Regions from separate parts of the Pseudomonas sp. MLB6B genome, predicted to be linked through region 1. Evidence: riboswitches for the same ligand, from Rfam matches in the RefSeq annotation. Region 1 holds a riboswitch; the other holds the start of a gene.
The links. Region 1 has a riboswitch for cobalamin ahead of ACSMEV_RS13450 (ABC transporter substrate-binding protein). Riboswitches for the same ligand answer to the same signal wherever they lie in the genome.
Positions count from the first base shown of each region.

Region 2: it holds a riboswitch for cobalamin, as region 1 does, so the genes downstream of both, cobW (cobalamin biosynthesis protein CobW) here and ACSMEV_RS13450 (ABC transporter substrate-binding protein) in region 1, are expected to answer to the same signal.

Region 1 covers NZ_CP199313.1:2,995,920-3,001,877, forward strand. Annotated here, with positions in the region: gene ACSMEV_RS13440 (ABC transporter ATP-binding protein) at 1-603, opposite strand, end outside; gene ACSMEV_RS13445 (FecCD family ABC transporter permease) at 600-1,619, opposite strand; gene ACSMEV_RS13450 (ABC transporter substrate-binding protein) at 1,616-2,623, opposite strand; cobalamin riboswitch at 2,749-2,945, opposite strand; gene ACSMEV_RS13455 (DUF1624 domain-containing protein) at 2,972-4,138, opposite strand; gene ACSMEV_RS13460 (sterol desaturase family protein) at 4,341-4,901, shown strand; partial or broken gene ACSMEV_RS13465 (phytoene/squalene synthase family protein) at 4,825-5,754, opposite strand; gene ACSMEV_RS13470 (phytoene desaturase) at 5,751-5,958, opposite strand, start outside.
Region 2 covers NZ_CP199313.1:3,324,706-3,330,663, forward strand. Annotated here, with positions in the region: gene cobW (cobalamin biosynthesis protein CobW) at 1-931, opposite strand, end outside; cobalamin riboswitch at 1,030-1,232, opposite strand; cobalamin riboswitch at 1,312-1,541, shown strand; gene ACSMEV_RS14660 (CbtB domain-containing protein) at 1,634-1,819, shown strand; gene ACSMEV_RS14665 (CbtA family protein) at 1,830-2,519, shown strand; gene ACSMEV_RS14670 (cobalamin biosynthesis protein) at 2,512-2,913, shown strand; gene cobM (precorrin-4 C(11)-methyltransferase) at 2,946-3,692, shown strand; gene ACSMEV_RS14680 (response regulator transcription factor) at 3,931-4,545, shown strand; gene ACSMEV_RS14685 (transporter substrate-binding domain-containing protein) at 4,553-5,958, shown strand, end outside.

The DNA of each region.
Region 1 (5,958 bases):
CAAGGCCACCACGGTACTGATCGGCAACGCCTGCACGCAGTGCAGCAGGCTCAGCTGGTGCTGGATGTCGAGGTGGTTGGTCGGCTCGTCGAGCAGCAACACCTGCGGTCGCTGGGCCAGGGCACGAGCGATGTGCACGCGCTGGCGCTCGCCGCCCGACAGCGAGCCCCACACCCGTCGTTGCAGGTGCACGGCATCGACGTCGCGCAGCGCCCGCTCGACGATGGCGCGGTCGGTCTCGCCGAAGGGGGCCAGCGCCGACAGCCAGGGTGTGCGGCCCAGGGCAACGGCTTCGAAGACGCTGATGGCGTCGTGGGTGTCGGCCTGTTGCTCGACCAATGCCAGGGTTTGCGCGACGCGCCGCCGCGGCAAATCTGCGAGCGGCTCGCCGAGCAGTTGCACGCTGCCCTGGCTGGGCGTGCGTAACCCAGCCAGCAGCTTGAGCAAGGTGGACTTGCCAGAACCATTGGGGCCGACCACGCCGAGGGTTTCCCCGGCCAGCAGTTGCAGGTCGATGTCGTGCAGCAGCGGGTGGCCGCGCACGCTCAGGCCCAGACCCGCGCAGCTCAGCGGTGCCAGGCGCACGGCCGCGAGATTGCTCATGAGCGCCCCCGGCGGCTGACCAGAATCAAGGCGAACACCGGCGCGCCGATCAGCGCCGTGACCACGCCTACCGGAATCACCTGCCCAGGTAGCAAGGTGCGCGAGAGGATGTCGGCGCAAATCAGGAACAGCGCGCCGCCCAAGGCACTGGCCGGCAGCAGTCGCGTATGCCCCGGCCCGAGCAGCAGCCGCAGCGCATGAGGAATGACCAGCCCGACGAAGCCGATGGCGCCGACGATCGACACCATCACCGCCGTAACCAGCGCCGCGCAGCTGATCAATAGCAATTGCGTGCGGCGTACTGGCACCCCGAGCGAGGCCGCCGAATCGGCGCCGAAGGTGAAGGCATCGAGGCTGCGCCGATGCCACAGGCACACCGCCAGGCCCAGCAGCGCCACCGGAACCGCCAGGCCTACCGACGGCCAGCGCACCCCGCTGAGGTTGCCCAGCAGCCAGAACAGAATGCCGCGCGCCTGCTCGGCCGTGGCCGACTTGGTGATCAGGAAGGCGGTGATGGCGTTGAACAGCTGCGACCCGGCGATGCCGGCCAGGATCACTTGCGCGTTGTTGTGCGCAGGTCCGGCCGCACGGGACAGCAGCACCACCAGGGCGAAGGCCGCCAGCGCGCCGATGAAGGCCCCGGCCGACAGCGACAGCGCCGCGCCGCCGATACCCAGCAGGCCCACCGCTACCGCACCGGTGGAAGCGCCGGCCGACAAACCCAGCAGGTAGGGTTCGGCGAGGGCGTTGCGCAGCAAGGCTTGCAGGATCACCCCGCAGGTCGCCAGGCCCGCCCCGCACGCCGCTGCCACCAGGGTGCGGGTCAGGCGGTAGTTCCAGACGATGCCGGCATCGATCGGGTCGACCGCGTAGCCGGCTTGCCACAGGTGGTTGGCCAGTACTTGGTAGACCACCCGTGGCGCCACGCTGGTTTCGCCGATGCTGATGCCGGCCAGCAAGGCGCCGACCAGCGCCAGCAGTGCCAGGACACCGCCTGGTAGCAATCGCTGGCTCACGGCGCCGCTTTACCGCTGGCGAAGGCGTCCGACAGCGTCTCCAGCCCCCGGAACAGACGGATCCCGGCCTGCATAGCGTCGGCGTCGAGGATGATGATGCGTCCTTGCTTGACCGCGTCGAGGTTCTTCGCCACCGGGTCGGTGCGCAGGAATTCGAGTTTTTTCCGGTAGTCGTCGGCCGGGAAGCGGCGACGGTCCATGCGCGCGATGATCAGCCAGGTGGGATTGGCCTTGGCCAGAGTCTCCCAGCCGACGGTGGGCCATTCCTCTTGGGACTCGACCACATTGCGCACCCCGAGGGTTTGCAGCATGAAGTCGGCCACCCCTTGGCGCCCGGCCACATAGGGGTCGATGTCGAGGTCTGCGCTGGAGAACCAGAACAGCGCGCTGGTGCCCGACAGGTCCTTGCCGGCCAACTGCGCTCGGGCCTTCTCCAACTGCCCACGCAGTTGGGCATTGAGCGCCTCGCCGCGGGCCTGCACGTCGAAGATTTCGGCCAGCTGGCTGACGCTCTTGTAGATGGAGTCGACCTTGAACGGCTGCAAACGGGTGCCGTCGGCGCCGACCAGGTTGTCCTTGCCTTCGCAGTCGGAGGGCAGCAGGTAGGTGGGAATGTTCAGCTCGTGGAACTGCTGGCGCGTGCCGACCACGCCTTGCTCGCCGACCATCCATTCGAACTGCGCGGTGACCAGTTGCGGACGTTTGCCGACCACGGCCTCGAAGCTCGGGTCGTTGTCGGCCAGACGCGGCACCTTGTCGTTCTGCGCCTTGAACTCGGGCAACACATCGTTGAACCACAGCGAGGTGCCGGCCAGGCGTTCGCCCAGGCCCAAGGCGTAGAGGATTTCGGTGCCGGCCTGGCCGATGGTCACCGCACGTTGCGGCGCCTCGGCGAAAGTCTGCGGCATGCCGCAGTTGTCCACGGTCAGCGGGTAGTGCGTGGCGGCGGCCTGGGCCAAGCCGGAGAAGCCGAGGGCGGTGAGCAGGGCGGTGAAGCGTAGCATTGGAACGATCTCCTATCGTGGTGCAGCGGACCGCGCGCACGGACAGGCATCGTCTGCGCCGCCTGCGCGAGGCAGGCGGTGCCACCCTGGACAGGGTGCCGATGGCCGTCCCGGACACCCCGCCGGTCGGTGAATGTGTGCCGGCAGGTCTCCTGACTGGTGCGTCCTGGCCTGGCTCCGGCCTTCCCGGACAGGTCCAGTGGCATTCGAGGAGCAGGCTCGGCACCTACAGTTGCGGGGGCAGTTTCGTTTGGCCCGCGGCTGGGCGGGCGACGAATTCCCTATTAATTCCTGGGGGGAAACCGGCGGGCGGCATGGTAGACCATCACCCGCTGGCAGGGAACCTCTTCACAGGTATTTGAGCCAGGCGATGTCGCGGCGCCGGGCCTTGAGCCGGGCGAAGGCGCGCACCGGCAGGTACAGCGCCAGCGCCAGCAGGACCGCACACAGCCATACCGCGCCGATGCTGTCGAAGCCGAAGTATTGCCCTTGATTGAGGCCGAACAGCGCCACGCACACCAGATAGGCGAGCTTGAGCACGTACAGGTGCAACAGATAGAAGAACATCGGTGCTGCGCCCAGTACTGCCAGCACACCGATCCAGCGTGCCTGGCCGGCGCGCTCGAAGCCGCGTAGCAACAGCAGGCCCACGCCCAGGGTCAGGCACAGGAACAGCAGCGAAGGCGGGTACTTGGTGATGTTGAGCAGGCTCATGAGGGTTTGCAGGGCGCTAGGGTAGCTGCTCCAGGGCGCTTCGCCGTAACCGTTGAACAGCCGCAACGCGACGAACGCCAGCAGCGCCAGCGCTGCGGTGGTCAACAGCCGACGTTGACGCTGGGCCGCATCGCTACCGCGGGCGAACCAAGGACCCATGGCATAACCCAGGGCGATCACGCCGATCCACGGCAATACCGGGTACGAGGTGCGCAGACGCATGTGCTCGGACACCTCCAGCCAGCCACGGTCATGCAGGATCGCCCATAGCACGTGCAGCGCAGAGCCTTCGCCAAAATGCACGGCGTCGAGCAGGTTGTGCCCGACGACGATCACCAGGCCCAGCGCGATCAGCGCCGCACGCGGCAACCACACCAGCGCCGCCAGCGCGATCATGCTCACGCCGATGGCCCAGATCACCTGCAGGTAGACCACGCTCGGCGGCAGCTGGAAGGTCCAGGCGAAGTTGACCACCGTGAACTCCAGCACCACCAGGAACAGGCCGCGCTTGAACAGGAACGCTGCGACATCGCCCCGGCCCTGGTGTTTCTCACCATAGAGCCAGGCCGAAAGGCCTGTGAGCAGCACGAACACCGGCGCGCACAAATGCGCCAGGGTGCGGCTGAAGAACAGACCGGGTTCGGTCGTGGCGATCGCCATCGGGTCGCCGACCTGATGGTGCAGGAAGAAAGTTTCGCGGACGTGGTCCAATAACATGAACATAATCACCAGGCCACGCAGCGCGTCGATGCTTTGCAGGCGTTGGGTGATCGGGGTTGGGGTGGCGTGTGCGCTTGTCATGGAGGATCGCAGGCAAGGGGATGGGCTTGTAATGAAACGTTATCTTATAACAAATTTCATGTAAGCCACTACCGTTTTCATTTTTTGCCTGCATTGGAATGCGATCCAAATCAATCCGTCGCACCGTTTACGCTGCTACACCTGGGAACGCTATCCTAGGCGCAGCACTCCATACCTCACTCCCTGGAATCGAACGGACGCCATGCTGACCAACCTCGCCATCTTTCTGATCACCCTGGCCGGCATGGAAGTCGTCGCTTGGCTGGCCCACAAGTACCTCATGCACGGCATCGGCTGGGGCTGGCACCGCTCGCACCACGAGCCGCGCCATGGGTGGTTCGAGAAGAACGATCTGTACGCCGCCGTGTTCGCCGTGCTGGCGATCCTATTGATCGCCTTGGGCAATGCCGGCTGGCATCCCCTGGAATGGATCGGTGCCGGCATGACCGGTTACGGGCTGTTGTACTTCATCGCCCACGATGGGCTGGTGCATCGCCGCTGGCCGTTCCGTTACGTGCCACGTAACGGCTACCTCAAACGTCTGTACCAGGCCCACCTGATGCACCACGCGGTGCATGGCCGCGAGGGCTGCGTGTCGTTCGGCTTCATCTACGCGCCGCCCATCGAGCGCCTCAAGGCGCAGCTGCGGGCTCGGCACGACGGGCCGTTGCGTTCGGCATCGGCGCGCGCGTCCACAGCCGAGGGTCGCGCTGCGGATAGCGGCGCAGACGCCGCAGCAGACTCGTCCACAACCCCCCGCTGAGCGCGCCGAGCTTTTCCAGCTTGCCGGTCGAGGCGCGCGTGTCCCAGGCCTGGGCGCCGGCCGTCCGCACGCGGATACCGATACGCCGGTACACGGCCCCGGCGCTCGCCACGGCCCAGGCCGAACGCCAGGGCAGCGCCGCCAGGCCTGCCTCGGCGCTGGCGTAATAGGGCTCGGCCTGATCGATCAGGCGCGTGGCCAGCACCGCCAGCGCCGGTCGATGGCGTGGCTCGGCCAAGGTCGCCAGGGTGATGCCGAACTCGTCCAGCCACTGCTGGGGCAGGTAGCAACGGCCGACTTCGGCGTCGTCGACGATGTCGCGGGCGATGTTGGTCAGTTGCATCGCCAGCCCCAAGTCACAGGCGCGGTCGAGCACCTGCGGGTCCTGGGTGCCCATGATCCGCGCCATCATCAGCCCCACCACGCCGGCGACGTGGTAGCAGTACTGCAAGGTGTCGGCGAGGGTCTGGTAGTGCTGGCCATCGACGTCCATGGCGAAACCCTGCAACAGGTCGAGCGCTTCCTCGCGGGCGATGCCGTGACGCTGCACCACGGCCTGCAAGGCAGCGAAGGCCGGGTCGTCGATGGGTGAAGCGAGGTAGGCGGTCTGCGTGCGGGCGCGCAGCTCGGCCAGACGCAGGCGCGCTTCGGCCGGGCTTAGCGGCACTGCATCATGGCCGGCTTGCTGGCCGTCGATCACGTCGTCGCAATGCCGGCACCAGGCGTACAGCAGTACCGCGCTGCGCCGGGTGTCGGAGTCGAACAGGCGCGAAGCGCTGGCGAAGCTCTTCGAACCCACGGCGATGCTGTCGAGCGCATGTTGCAGCAGCGGATCGGTGGCCGGCTCGGTCATCCGTGCAGGTCCTCGATCATCAATTGCGCGGTGGCCTTGGCCGACGCGATCACGCCCGGTACACCGGCGCCGGGGTGGGTGCCTGCACCGACCAGGTACAGGTTCTTGACCTGCGCATCTCGGTTGTGGGGGCGGAACCAGGCACTTTGCTGCAACACCGGCTCCAGGGAGAAAGCCGAACCCAAATGGGCGTTGAGCTGTTCG
Region 2 (5,958 bases), 330 kb from region 1:
CTTGAATGAGCAGGCGCATGGGTTTGCCGGGAATGGCGGCGAAGCCCTTGATGCGCAGGATGTCGTGCTGGGCCACCAGTTGCGCCAATGCCTCGAGCAGCAAGCGCTCGTCGGCTTCGGGCAGCTCCAGGGAGATGGAGTCGAACGCGTCGTGGTCGTGGTCGTCGTGCTCGCCGTCTTCGTCGTGGTGCGAGTCATGGTGAGTGCGGCGGCCGTCGATATGCGCCTCGGACTCGGCGCCCACGCCGATCAGCACGTCCAGCGGCAGGCGGCCGCTGCTGGCTTCGATGATCTTGACCGCCGGCGGCAATTCTTCCTGGACTTCGGCACGTACGCGAGCCAAGCCTTCGGCGTCGATCAGGTCGGCTTTGTTCAGCACGACCAGGTCGGCGCTGGCCAATTGGTCGGCGAACAGCTCGTGCAGGGGCGATTCGTGGTCGAGGTTGGGGTCGAGCTTGCGCTGGGCGTCCACTTGGTCGGGATAGGCGGCGAAGGTGCCGGCCGCGACCGCCGGGCTGTCGACCACGGTGATCACCGCATCGACCGTGCAGGCGTTGCGGATTTCAGGCCACTGGAAGGCTTGCACCAGCGGCTTGGGCAGGGCCAGGCCGCTGGTTTCGATGAGAATGTGGTCCAGATCGCCGCGGCGCGCCACCAGCTCGCGCATGACCGGGAAGAACTCTTCCTGCACCGTGCAGCACAGGCAGCCGTTGGCCAGCTCGAAGACCCGGCCCACCGCCTCCTCTTCGGTGCAGCCGATGCTGCACTGCTTGAGCAGGTCGCCGTCGATGCCCAATTCGCCGAACTCGTTGACGATGACCGCGATGCGGCGGCCCTGGGCGTTGTCCAGCATGTGCCGGAGCAAGGTGGTTTTACCCGAGCCGAGGAAGCCGGTGACGATGGTGACGGGAAGCTTGGCCAGTGTTTTCATGTCTCAGTGCCCTTGGCAGACGGCGCGGGCATGCGGGACGATCGCCCGCGACCGGATAGGCCAGGCGTGCTCGCCACCGGATCACCCCGCCCGGTTGATGTCGAAAGCGTACCGAGGCAGGTCTCCTGGCTCGCATCCTGGCCATCGCGACCGTGCCGATGGCGCCTTCCCGCGTGCGCGCAGTGGCTGTGCCGATCGGCTGGGATGCTTACAGTTGCGGGGGCAGCCGCGGCTCTACCGCGTTCCCGTCTTAGCTCAGTGGGTGAGGGAAACCGTGCCCCCTGAGAACCTCGAAACGGCAAGGCTACGCAGTGCCCCGCGTGGGGTCAACCGCAGCCGCCGAGGGGCGGCCGATTGACGGGAATCATGCCCCATGGTTTGCTAGCGCCCTTGCGTCAGGTGCCCCTTGTGGGGTGAAACGGGAAACCGGTGCGTCGCGGTCTGCAACAGCAGGCCAGGCAATGCCGGTGCTGCCCCCGCAACGGTAAGCGAGTCATGCGTCTGCAACACCACTGCGTCGGCGCCAGCCACGTGGGAAGGTCGACGCACTGTCTGGGGAGCCAAGCTCCCGCTCGCGAGCCCGGAGACCGGCCTGACGTCTCGATCAACCCCCGCGGTGGGCGGGCGCCGTTGCCTGCACTTGGCGTGTCCGCGCTGAGGCGACCGTGCGTGACCTACCGATTCCCAGCCGAGGAACACGTCATGCCCATCGTCAGCAGCAAACCCGCCATCAGCCCCTCCACCACCCTCAGCCAGCGCCTGGTCATCGCCATCGGTGCCGGCCTTTTAGGCTTGAGCCTTGTGTATTTCGCCGGCTTCTCGCACATCGACGCCGTGCACAACGCCGCCCACGACACGCGCCACAGCGCAGCCTTCCCCTGCCACTGAGGACGCCGGCATGTTCACTCGCATCGCCCGTACCGCGGGCTTCAGCGGCTTGCTCGCCGCGATGTTGCTGACCCTGCTGCAAAGTTTGTGGGTCAGCCCGTTGATCCTTCAGGCCGAAACCTACGAAAACGCAGCGCCTGCGGTCCAGGGGCACAGCCATGCCGAAGGCGGTGCCGCCCATGAGCATGCCGCTGAGGCGTGGTCGCCCGAGGACGGCTGGCAACGGGTGCTGGCCACCACCGGCGGCAACCTGGTCGTGGCCGTGGGCTTCGCCTTGCTGCTGGCGGCGCTGTACAGCCTGCGCGAACCCAATCGCGTCGCCAGTGGTGCGCTCTGGGGCCTGGCAGGCTTTACGGTGTTCTGCCTGGCGCCGACCTTGGGCCTGCCGCCCGAGCTGCCTGGTACGGCTGCCGCCGACCTGGCCCAGCGGCAGACCTGGTGGATCGGCACTGCGGCTGCCACGGCCTGTGGTCTGGCGCTGCTGGCGTTCAGCCGTTCCTGGCTCTTCAAGCTGCTCGGCGCCGCGCTGCTGGTCGTGCCGCACCTGATCGGCGCTCCGCAACCTGCCGTCCACGAAAGCCTGGCGCCCGAAGCGCTGGCGGCGCAGTTCAAGCTTGCCTCCTGGCTGACCAACGCAGCCTTCTGGGTTGCCCTGGGCCTGCTCAGCACTTGGCTGTATCGCCGCGCCGAACGTGCCTGACGCCCTTGCGCTGTATGCCGGCATCGGGTGCCGCAAGGGCTGCGATGCCACACAGTTGTCGGCGCTGCTCTTGCAAACCCTCGAGTGTCATGGCCTGCCCCTGAATGCCGTGCGCGCACTGGCCAGCATCGCCAGCAAGGGTAAGGAGCCGGGGCTGCTGGAGCTGGCCGGGCAGTTGCACGTTCCACTGCTGGTCTTCGACGTCGTCAGCCTGGAAGATCTGCAACCCTTGCTCAGTCACCGCTCGGCCGTCGCTTTCGCCCACAGCGGCTGCTGGGGAGTGGCCGAAAGCGCGGCGCTGGCGGCCGCGCGCCAGGTGGAAGGTCGCTGCGCCTTACGTGTGACGCGGCAGGTGTCGGGGCCGGCTACCCTTGCGCTGGCTTGGCGGGGATAATCGCGGCCCCTTCCCCTCTGCAAGGACGTTACATGACGGTCTATTTCATCGGTGCCGGCCCTGGCGATCCCGAACTGATCACGGTCAAGGGCCAACGCCTGATCCGCCAATGCCCAGTGATCATCTATGCAGGCTCCCTGGTACCCGAGGCCGTGCTGTCCGGCCATCGGGCCGTCACGCTGCTCAACAGCGCCGAGCTGCACCTGCAACAGATCGTCGAGGCCATGCTCGACGCCCATCGCCAGGGTCAGGATGTGGCCCGGGTGCACAGCGGAGACCCTAGCCTGTATGGCGCCATTGGCGAGCAGATCGCGCAATTGCGCGCTCATGGCGTCCCCTACCAGATCGTTCCGGGCGTCACCGCCACCGCAGCCAGCGCCGCTCTGCTCGGCTGTGAGCTGACCCTGCCGGGCGTGGCGCAGACGGTAATCCTCACCCGCTACGGCAACAGTTCGCCCATGCCCGAAGGCGAACGCTTGGCCGACCTCGCCCGGCACGGCTGCACGCTGGCCATTCACCTGGGTATCAAACACCTGTCGCGCATCGTCGACGAGCTGCTGCCGCATTACGGCGGTCACTGCCCGGTCGCCGTAGTGCACCGCGCCAGCTGGCCAGACCAGGACTGGGTGCTCGGTACGTTGGAAGACATCGCAGATCAGGTCGCCGCCAAGGGCTTTCGGCGCACGGCGCTGATTCTGGTCGGCCATGTGCTAGGCGACACCCCCTTCGCCGAATCGGCGTTGTACCGCGCCAGCCATGCTCATTTGTATCGACCCTGAGACAGGTAGAAGGGCTTCAATACCTGTATCAGTGCAATCGCCTGGAGATGGCCTAAACTGGGATCACCCGAAGGGCTTGTAGGAAACTTCCTCAGAATTGTCCTGCTTTTTCAACACTTCAGTCACGACCGTTACCAAGCCATCCGATTCGACGTATGGTGCGCGTCCTCCGCTGAGGTAGCGGCGTGTTCCTGGGTGATTTCAGGAAACGGACCACATTTCCGATAGGAGTTTCCCCATGACCAGCGTCCTCGTAGTCGATGACCACGCGGCTATCCGGTTCGCCGTCAGCATGTTGCTGGAAAACCAGAAGTTCCAATTGCTCGGTACCGCGAGCGACGGCATCCAAGCGGTAGAAATGGCCCGTAAGTTGTCGCCCGACGTGGTGATCCTCGACATCGCCTTGCCGCGCCTGGATGGCATGGAAGTGATCAAGCGCTTGCAGTTGATGGAGCCTGCACCGAAGATCATGGTCCTCACCGGCCAGCCGGCCGACCTCTATGTGCGACGTTGCCTGGATGCTGGCATCTCGGCCTTCGTCAACAAGGACGAAGACCTCGACGCCTTGGTCTTCGCCCTCAAGGCCATGGTCAAAGGCTATTCGACCTTTCCCCAGATGTCGGTCAACAGCAGTTCTCTGGAAAGCGAGGCCACCCGTCTGGGCAGCCTGTCGAACCGCGAAGTCGAAGTGCTGCGCAGGCTTACCCGAGGGGAAAGCAACAAGGCCATCGGTGAGAAGATGAACCTCAGCGCCAAGACCATCAGCACCTACCGCGGGCGCATCATGGACAAGCTCAAGACCGAATCGCTGGTGGAAATGGTCGATCTGGCCAAACGAAATAACGTGAACTGACCTAGGAATGAAGCCGATGCTGCCAACGCTGCTATTGACCGGGCTGTTGGCCTTCTCGGCCGACGCCTGGTCACAGGTCGACAGCCAGCCTCGCCAATTACTCGCCCGCTCGCAGAGCGCAGCGCCACCCATGACCCTCGACGAGCAGGATCGCCATTGGCTGGAACGGCGCAAGGCCTTGGTGGTGGGCAGCTCTACACCGGACTATCCGCCGTTCGAGATCAACACCAGTCAGCACGACTACGAGGGGCTCAGTGCGGACTACGCAGGGCTGATCGGCGAACAGTTGGGCATTCCCATCCAGGTACAGCGCTTCGCGACCCGCACCGAAGCGATCCGAGCGCTGCACGATGGACAGATCGACTTGCTCGGCAGCTCCAATGCCTTCGAGGCCGACGATGCTGGCTTGACCCTCAGCCAACCCTATGCAGACGACCTGCCAGTCATCGTCACTCAGCCAGGCCGGCGTCTGCGCAAGCATGACGACCTCACCGGGTTGCGCCTGGCTACCGTAGACCACTACCTGCCTACCGCCACCGTGCAGCGCCTCTATCCGAAGGCGCAACTGAGCCTGTACCGCTCGACCCTGGCCGGTCTGGCTGCGGTGGCCTTGAATCAGGCCGATGTCTACCTGGGCGATGCCATCAGCACCGACTACCTGATTGGCATGAGCTATCCAGGGCAATTGAAGATCGACCAGTTCGTCGATCAGCCGACCGGTACCTTCGCCTTTGCCCTGCGCCGCGACAATCCCCGGCTCAAACGTCTGGTCGATCAAGCCCTGGCGCGCGTCTACAACAGCGAGCGGCTGAATATCCTGCGACGCTGGACCAGCGGCAACACCAGCATACTGCTGGAACGTAACCTCAATGCATTGACCAGCGAAGAACGCCGCTGGATCGATCAGCACCCTACGGTGCGGGTGATGGTCACCGAAAGCCTGGCGCCGCTGACCTTCACCGACGACAACCAGCAACCGCGCGGTGCGACCGTCGACCTGCTCGAGCAAATCGGTCTGCGCACGGGTTTGCGCTTCCAGATGGTGCGCAGCGACTCGGTGCAAGAGATGGTCGACCAAGTGGTCCGTGGCGATGCCGAGCTGGTGGGTGCCCTAGGCTATGGCACCGAGCGCGCCTCACGCCTGCGCTTCACCCGGCCCTACTTGGTCAGCCCGCGCGTGCTGGTCACGCGCAGCGACCAGCCGGCTCTTGCCACCGGCCTGCTGAACCAACAGCGTGTTGCCCTCTTGGCAGGCTCGCCCATGCGCGAGGAGCTGCACGCCCGTTACCCACACTTGCGTTTCATCGAAGTCGCCAACCCGCTGCGCATGATGGAGGCCGTCGCCAATGGCGACGCCGACGTGGCCTTGAGTTCGCAGGTCAACGCGACCTACTACATCAACCATGTGTTCAA